One region of the Paenibacillus sp. FSL K6-1558 genome, then DNA from elsewhere that is predicted to be linked to it. Evidence: predicted binding sites of a transcription regulator. Region 1 holds the regulator's gene; the other holds the start of a gene.

The links. Region 1 encodes LexA, which represses DNA repair genes until DNA is damaged. Its sites were predicted from a motif close to CGAACATATGTTCG; they were not measured.
Region 2: recA (recombinase RecA) is a predicted target of LexA. The motif match lies at 1,832-1,845, and genes of this name have one in related genera.

The regions. Positions count from the first base shown of each region.
Region 1 covers NZ_JBBOCV010000001.1:990,414-994,847, forward strand. Annotated here, with positions in the region: gene MHI38_RS04120 (HAD family hydrolase) at 1-540, opposite strand, end outside; gene MHI38_RS04125 (hypothetical protein) at 569-1,081, opposite strand; gene MHI38_RS04130 (DUF896 domain-containing protein) at 1,214-1,423, opposite strand; gene MHI38_RS04135 (LysM peptidoglycan-binding domain-containing protein) at 1,519-1,896, opposite strand; gene lexA (transcriptional repressor LexA) at 2,190-2,816, shown strand; gene MHI38_RS04145 (aldehyde dehydrogenase) at 2,974-4,278, opposite strand.
Region 2 covers NZ_JBBOCV010000001.1:6,340,640-6,345,073, reverse strand. Annotated here, with positions in the region: gene MHI38_RS27625 (regulatory protein RecX) at 1-457, opposite strand, end outside; gene recA (recombinase RecA) at 698-1,762, opposite strand; gene MHI38_RS27615 (competence/damage-inducible protein A) at 2,003-3,259, opposite strand; gene pgsA (CDP-diacylglycerol--glycerol-3-phosphate 3-phosphatidyltransferase) at 3,369-3,956, opposite strand; gene MHI38_RS27605 (YajQ family cyclic di-GMP-binding protein) at 4,274-4,434, opposite strand, start outside.

The sequences.
Region 1 (4,434 bases):
AATAATCTCATCAAAGAAGGGAGATAACTCTGGAACACCATCAAGTTTCTCTTGCTGTAAAGCAGGACATCCATTAGTCAAAAGCAACAATCTGTACTTACCTTGCAAATGGCGCAACGTTTCCATCGTTTCTTCATATACATGAGGTCTCGATCTACGTTCTGCACCAAACTTAGAGGCCAGGCGCTCTGCAAGCTCATCATGATCGACACCCAGCTTTAGTAAACCACGGCGCCAAGACTCCTTGCGATAAATTGGAGCCAATTGTTCAAGCTGACGAAATTCCGGCTGTTCTCCTCCCGTAAAGTTCGCCCAAAGTCCTTCAAAAGGGTTAATTCCAATCATTTTGGTAAAAGGGAACGTTTCATAAGATTCATATAGTTCACGTGCTTCATTACGAACAGCCTCTTCGAGTGCCTCAGCATTAACACCTGTTTCTGCTGCAGCAATTAGACAAGTTTCATGAAAGGCTTCTCGTACACTCCGTTCGTCCCATAATAAAGTATCATCCAGGTCAAACATAATCGCTTTTAACGCCATTCCGATCAACTGCCCCTTTACACATTAATTACTTATCAATCGTTTCTACGGTAATCTGGTGTGCTTTTGCAAATTTCAGCAACCGCTCGGTAATCGCTTCTGTATCGTAACGATTTAACAACTTGGTGAAAACCCATCTTTTTCCACGACTGTTGTGTTCAATAACAACAGTGCCTGGCTCAAAACGGAATTTGATAATATCGTCAACCCCGATCGATCGTTCACGATTCCCCTTCGTTGTAATGATCCGATTACTGCTAATTTTAACGTAAGGACGGCGCAACATAAAAATGACAGCCAAAAATACATAGAGCAGCATTGTGACCCAATCCCAGGTTGTCATCGGTGCTTTCACTAAAAAAGTACTCATGAACAGATACAAAAACGCCAAACCAATTAAAAAGATAGGGAACAAAAGGCTTCTGCCTTTGTAAATATCCTCACCTGGATTACCTGTGATTGGTTGACCGCTTTTTTTACGTTGCTGATTCAATTGCTTCGAATTTTTCCGAACCGTTCTCTCGAACGAACGCCGTGACATGTGAATCCCCCTTATGTGTCTTGTATCGGCTTACATAATTATACTGCAAACCGATGTTCCCCCTTATAGTAAGCATCCCCAGCTAACATGAAGAAACCTAAATATCATAACGATATGTTTAGGTTTCGTAAATTAATGTTTGAGTTTGCCTTGGTGGCCTTGGCCCTTGTCGTCGTCAACAATCTCAATTGAATCGAGTTGCTGTCTGAAGTTGCTACGAATGTTACCTAGGTAAATTTCTCTCAATTTGGCACGTTCAGCAAGTTCTTCCTCTGATAGTCCAGTGGATTTCTGCTTGCGAGCCAATTCGTTAATACGTGCTACCAGACTATCTATATCCAAGCTTGTCCCCTCCAAAAATACAAAGTCATATTAACTTTGACATGAGAAAGGCGGCTTGTCAAGTTAGCACGCGCCAACCTATGCAGATGCGCACTCTATTTAACAAACTGAGGTAATATTAGTACTTGTCCTGTCTGGATTGTTGCTGATTCAAGTTGATTCACTTTTTTGATTGCTTCTATATATACACGTGTATCCATCGACGTTGGTTTATGTTCCAAAGAAATACTCCACAATGTTTCTCCCTGTGATACAGCAATCTTACCGCCAGGTAGTAGATCATTCTCATTACCAGCAAAAACAGTTAGCACTGTACTACATCCAATAAATATAATTAATAAAGCAATTGCCAGTTTAATCAAACCCTTAGAAAACTTAAGTCGTGTCACGAACGTTCTGAATTGCCCTATATTAGACTTTACAGCTTCTGAATTTACTGGTTTATAAATGCTCTGATACGTAGAATATCTCATTTGCCCCGCCTCCAAACGTTTGTTCCTATCTCTTGAAATCAATATAACACGAACATTTGTTTTGTTCAAGACTTTTTTAGAACAATTGTTCGCTCTTTTTTCGACATTAAAACATCTTTTTTCATATTAAAATTCTCGCGTAATGAACAATTAAACTCTCTTTTCCAAAAAAACTAATGAGTCTGAATCGAAAAAAGTAGAAATAATATGATTTCTTTAGAACTTATGTTTGTACGAACGGAGGTTCTATGTTATAATTTTCCCAAACGTTACTAAAATGGGGTTGATACGGTATGTCGAAGATATCCAGCAGGCAACAGGCTATCCTGGAGTTTATACGAAATGAAGTCCGTTTGAAGGGGTATCCTCCTTCCGTAAGAGAAATTGGCGAAGCCGTTGGACTGGCTTCCAGTTCCACAGTGCATGGACATTTGGATCGTTTGGAGAAGAAAGGGTTAATCAGACGTGACCCAACCAAACCAAGAGCGATTGAATTGTTAAGCCAGGAAGAGTCTGAGCATTCTCATCAGTTCGCCCACAGCGTTGCACGAATTCCGGTCGTGGGTAAAGTAACAGCTGGTGTGCCGATTACGGCAACAGAAAATATTGAAGACTACTTCCCACTTCCTACACATTATGTAGGAGAACAGAAAGTATTTATGCTTTCCGTTGTTGGGGACAGTATGATTGAAGCCGGTATTGTTAATGGAGACTATGTAATCGTTCGTCAGCAACAAACCGCTGATAATGGTGACATTGTCGTTGCCATGACTGAGGACGATGAAGCAACAGTGAAGACTTTTTATAAGGAAAAGGATCACATTCGCCTTCAACCGGAAAATGCTACATTAGAACCGTTGCGGTTGAAACACGTTAGTATTCTAGGCAAGGTCATTGGTCTTTTCCGCGATATTCATTAATGCATATTGGTTTATTAAATTGCTAATACGTTCTACCCGATAGAATACGAAAGAGGTTGCCCTGATCAACAGGACAACCTCTTTCTTTTACTCTAATAGTTGGGGCATATCGTTTACTAACCATCTACTCTAATAAGTGCATGCGCTGAACAAGAGATTATTTAGTGCGTTTAAGAATGCTTTTGTGATGTGAGAATACTTCAAAGCTTTGTTGTCCATGGTAAGAACCCATGCCACTCTCTCCCACACCGCCAAATGGCAAATAATGCGAGGTCATGTGAGATAGAGTCTCATTAATACAGCCTCCACCAAAAGAAACCTGATTCAATACCTGCTCCTGTAAAGCTTCATTTTCAGTAAATAAATACAAAGCGAGTGGTTTAGGCCGCCGAGCGATTTCATCGAGCATTGGATTCAAATCACGATACGTAAATATGGGCAGAATAGGTCCAAAGATCTCTTCCTTCATTACTGGTGAATCCCAATCGATATCGCCAAGAATAGTCGGTTCAATCATAAGCTGATCCCGATTCGAACGCCCTCCCATTAAAGTTTTGCCATTCGTAAGGAAAGCGGTCAAACGATCAAAGTTACGTGTGTTAACGATATGAGGAAAATCCTTATTTTGCATCACATCATCCCCAAATTTATCGCGAACCTCGGCTCTGATTTCCTCGATGAATTGATCATGTACCTGTTCATCTACTACTAAATAGTCCGGTGCAACACAGGTTTGACCTGCATTCAGAAATTTACCGCGCACAAGACGTTGTGCTGCCAGTTTCAGATCAGCATCCCGATGCACAATGGCTGGACTTTTACCGCCTAACTCTAACGTCACTGGAGTTAAGTGCTCTGCTGCAGCTTTCATGACAATACGACCGACCCCCGTACTGCCTGTAAAGAAAATATAATCGAATTTCTCATTAAGCAGTGCTGTACTCGTTTCAACCTCTCCTTCCATAACAGCAATGTACTCCTCAGGGTATATGTCCTGGATCAGATCGTTAATTAAACGAGACGTCGCTGGTGTAAGCTCAGAAGGTTTGATCACAGCACAGTTCCCTGCAGCAATTGCACCGATTAGCGGCCCAAACGCCAGTTGGAACGGATAATTCCAAGGCGCGATAATCAGAGCAACTCCATAAGGCTCAGGGTAAATCGTACTAGCCGCGTCTGGCATTGCAGGGCTCGTTGGAACGTTACGTGGTGTAGCCCACTCACGCAGATGTTCCAGCGTGTAATCCAATTCACCCAATACAATGCGAATCTCCGAGCCATATCCTTCAGCCTCTGATTTATTGAGATCAGCACGAAGCGCATCCAGAATACGTTGCTGGTACTTCTCGATCCCTTCTCTCAAGTTTTGCAAAGCCTGAATCCGATACTCCACTTGTTTAGTCTGTCCTGTATTAAAAAACGTACGTTGTGTAGTCACAAGTTGCTTCGCTTGTTGTTCCAAAAATATCATCTCCAATTAATTTATAAAAATTATATTGTTCAAAATCAAATTAATTATATCTTTTATATATGAAACTATCAACATAGTTTTGAAACAGGACAGATGTCAAAAGACAAAATAAGTGGAAAGTATGACGCATACTTCTTTATTTTTTCC
Region 2 (4,434 bases), 5.4 Mb from region 1:
GTCTTGTCCATTCCTTGGCAAACAGGTCATCATCGACAAGCTTTTCTTGCTCAAGCCGATCGAGGACCTCTTCAATAATCGGTGCCGCGAACTCCTTTTGCTTTAGCTTTTGCCGCAATTCATGACGTGTCCGCTGCTTAAACTCCAAAAAACGCAGTGACTGCACGTACGTCCTCTGGCGTTCATCCGCAACGATAATTTCCTCCAGATCTTTCTTCTTAAAAATGTTGCCACGTGTCATCCTGTACTTAATCATCACATCTTCCAGAACCGTAAGCGAATAGTGACCAAATAAAATCCGGTAGCGTGCTTCACGACTCTTCGTCCGCTCTACTCTGGTGATGATAAGTTCTTCATCGTCTGGAAATTGGGAGACGGCGTTTAGTTCTGCTTCTTCTTGCAACTCTTCGTCATCATCATGTGCATCATATTCCTGCTGATATTGGCGACGTTTCACTGTGATCCTCACGCTCCCTTGTTTGTGTTTTAGGGTAAAAAAAAGACTTCCTCAGCTAATCCTCTTATTTGATTTTCATTCAGGTCACATATGGCATAGATGCTAACAGCCTCTGTCCGGAATGGACAGAGGCTGTTAGCTGGCGAGAACCAATCCTATTTAGCTTCATAAGCATTAGCAGTCGCTCAATACAAAGTTCATACTGTGACAGAAGATCAAAGCCTTCCCGCACAGAAGAAATTACTCATTAATTTCGAATAATTCCTGTTCTTCAGCCGCTTCTTTTTCTTGCTCTTCACTCGTTGGAGCGGGAACAGCCGTTGTCAAATTGCTGGCTTCACGAATTTTCTGCTCAATCACATCAGCAATTTCTTTATGTTCTTTCATAAACTGCTTTGCGTTCTCACGGCCTTGCCCTAAACGTTCACCTTCATACGAATACCAAGCACCGCTTTTGTTGACGATATCCAGCTCTGTACCGATATCGATGATACTTCCCTCTTTGGAAATACCTTCACCATACATAATGTCAACTTCCGCTTGTTTGAACGGAGGTGCCACTTTGTTTTTAACAACTTTAATACGGGTACGGTTACCTGTAATGTCATTTCCCGATTTGATACTCTCAATACGGCGTACATCTAGACGAACCGTGGAATAGAACTTTAATGCACGGCCACCTGGTGTCGTTTCCGGGTTACCAAACATAACACCAACTTTCTCACGAAGCTGGTTGATGAAGATGGCAATCGTTTTAGATTTACTGATTGCACCGGACAATTTACGGAGTGCCTGAGACATCAAACGAGCCTGCAGACCAACGTGAGAATCTCCCATCTCTCCTTCAATCTCCGCTTTTGGTACAAGCGCTGCTACCGAGTCAATAACAATGATGTCTACTGCACCACTTCGTACAAGAGCCTCGGCGATTTCCAATCCTTGCTCACCTGTATCCGGTTGTGACAAGAGCAATTCATCAATGTTAACGCCCAGTTTGCTTGCATAATTCGGATCAAGCGCATGCTCAGCATCGATAAACGCAGCTTGTCCACCTACACGTTGGACTTCAGCAATGGCATGCAATGCCACAGTTGTTTTACCTGAAGATTCAGGTCCATATATTTCAACAATACGGCCTTTCGGCAAGCCGCCTGTTCCTAATGCAATATCCAAAGCCAAAGATCCGCTGGGAATAATTTCCACATTCATGTGAGTTGACTCACCCAATTTCATGATGGAACCTTTACCAAATTGCTTCTCTATTTGACGGAGCGCCATATCAAGCGCGGCACGACGGTCTGACAATAAACTCACACCCTTTACTGTTTATAATATAATGATACCTTGTTTTAACTCGTTTGCCAAGCTTTTTTTCGAACATACATTCGTTTTTTTGTTCAGGCCGAGGCGCCTCTTCCTCATGGAAATCGATGAAAAAACAGAAAAAGAACCGTAAACAAGGCTGTAAAGCCACATTTTACGGTTCTTCCGTCTACAATCATTATACTTCCTCAATTATGCAAATGCAATCTGCCTGCGTAATCATCAATCAATAGCGACTAACTTTTGCCATAACCGATACAGAATGGCCTTTGCCGAGCGAATGCGAACCGTTTCCCGGTTACCGTTTATCCGGAGTTCATGAATCTCCGTATCCTTCCCACGCTCAGCCAAAGCGATAAACACGAGGCCTGGTGGTTTACGTTCCGAATATCCCGGACCGGCTACTCCGGTAATCGACAATCCAAAATCAGCATCCCCGATCATACGGATCTGCTCTGCAAGCACTTTTGCCACCTCTGGGCTAACGGCACCTGGTGCATCTTCACCCTCCAGGTAACTGTGAGGCACATTTAACAGCTTTTCTTTGATCTCATTAGAGTAACATACAATGCCACCTTTTAACATCGAGGCACTTCCAGGCACCGAAGTTAAACTCTGCATCACAAGCCCTCCTGTGCAACTTTCAGCCGCGCTCAGAGTCAGCCCCATATCAGACATCATTGTAACAATCGTGTACTCTATAGGCACATCCTCGTTAGCGTAGAGATGTTCAGATAAACGCTCACGAATCTGCACTTCCATCGCATCCAGCTTTAGCTTGGCTTCTCCTTCGCTCGGAGCCTTGGTAGACACACGTACGGTTACTTCTCCCTCACTCGCGTAAGGAGCAATCGTAGGGTCTGTCTGTCCGTCAATCAAGTCAAGCAAACGGTCCTCCAGAGCAGATTCTCCAATGCCTGCGAATTTCAACATTCGCGAATAAATCGGCATTTCTTCTGTAAGAGCATGCTGAAGCAACCAAGGTTTGACTTCCTGCTCGAACATTGGAATCAGTTCTTTAGGTGGCCCAGGCATAACAACATAATATTTATCGTTATCCGCAATCGCGTTTCCGGCAGCAAGTCCGGTTTCATTCGCCAGAGGGGTTCCACCCTCAAGCACAATGGCTTGGCGCCGATTATTTTCCGTCATTTCCACATTCCGATCGCGGAAGAAACCTTCAATTTTATCCATAGCCATACGGTCAATATGCAACTTCCGATTCAACACTGCAGCCAATGCGTCTTTAGTCAAATCATCCTGCGTTGGACCGATGCCTCCAGAAAATAAAATAATGTCTGCACGGCCCTGCGCGATGCGTATCGCTTCACTAAGCCGATTCTGATTATCTCCAACTACCGTTTGAAAATATACGTCAATCCCCATTGCAGCAAGTTCACGGGAAAGGTATCTGGCATTGGTATTTACGATCTGTCCCAGTAGTAACTCTGTCCCAACTGCAATAATCTCTGCCTTCATTTTGGCTTCCTCCTGTACATATGTGGAGTAGTCAAAGGGCAATAGGATGAGTTCCTATTGCCCTTTGACCCAATGAGTCTTTCATCATTACCCGATTCAGCTTAAGTCATTACGCTTTTGATAAATGAAGCAAGTTTTTGTTTTTGATAAAGTAGTCAATTCCAGACCAGATGGTGATCAGAGCCGCTACATATACCGCAATTTCATCGACATGAATACCCGTGTATGAGAAGGGGAAATTGTTCAGCAGTAGCAAAACAATGGCTACAATCTGTACTACTGTTTTCAGTTTACCCCAAGCACTCGCAGCTACAACCGAACCGTCCAACAAGGCGATCTGACGTAGGCCGGTCACGGCAAATTCACGGCTGATAATAACGACTGCAATCCATGAATCCAGCTTACCCATTTGAACCAATGAAATCAAAACAGCGGTAACCAGAAGCTTGTCTGCCAGAGGATCAAGCAGTTTGCCCAGATTGGTGACCATATTGTTTTTCCTTGCAAGATAGCCGTCTATTCCATCCGTGCTTGCAGCAACGATAAAAATAAAAGCAGCAATTAACTGATTATACGGAAGCGTAAAGCTCCCGAGATGTAACGGCTCTGGATAAAACGGAAAATCCACGAGCAGAAACACCATCAAAAAAGGGATTAAGCAAATTCGTGCAAGCGTAATCCGGTTGGGTAAATTCACAAGACGCCCTCCCTTTGTATCCTCCATTACTTCAAACAATCATCTTACATTCCGTATTCATCATCTGAAGCAAAAAATGAACGATTGAAACGTCGACTTATATTTACATAAAAGCCTATGTAGAAACGCAAAAAATAAAGTCTACCGCTCAAACGCAAAACTGCTTTTAAACGCTCCGGTGACTTCCAGAAGTGTACTGCTTTTCACAAAGTCAGCTAACGATGAAGACTGGACTTGATGCATGACTGCCAGCAATGCACATTCAGTATAATATACGTACCAATACAGTGTCAAAAAGACATTTCTGTACAAGAATTTTATTTAAAATTAGTATATTGCAGATCCAGTGGCAAGTTAGCTCCATTAAGAAGTTGCATAACGGCTTGCAGATCATTTTTGCTCTTACCTGTCACCCGAAGCTGGTCTCCCTGAATCTGACTCTTCACCTTCAGTTTGGAATCACGGATGAGGATATTGA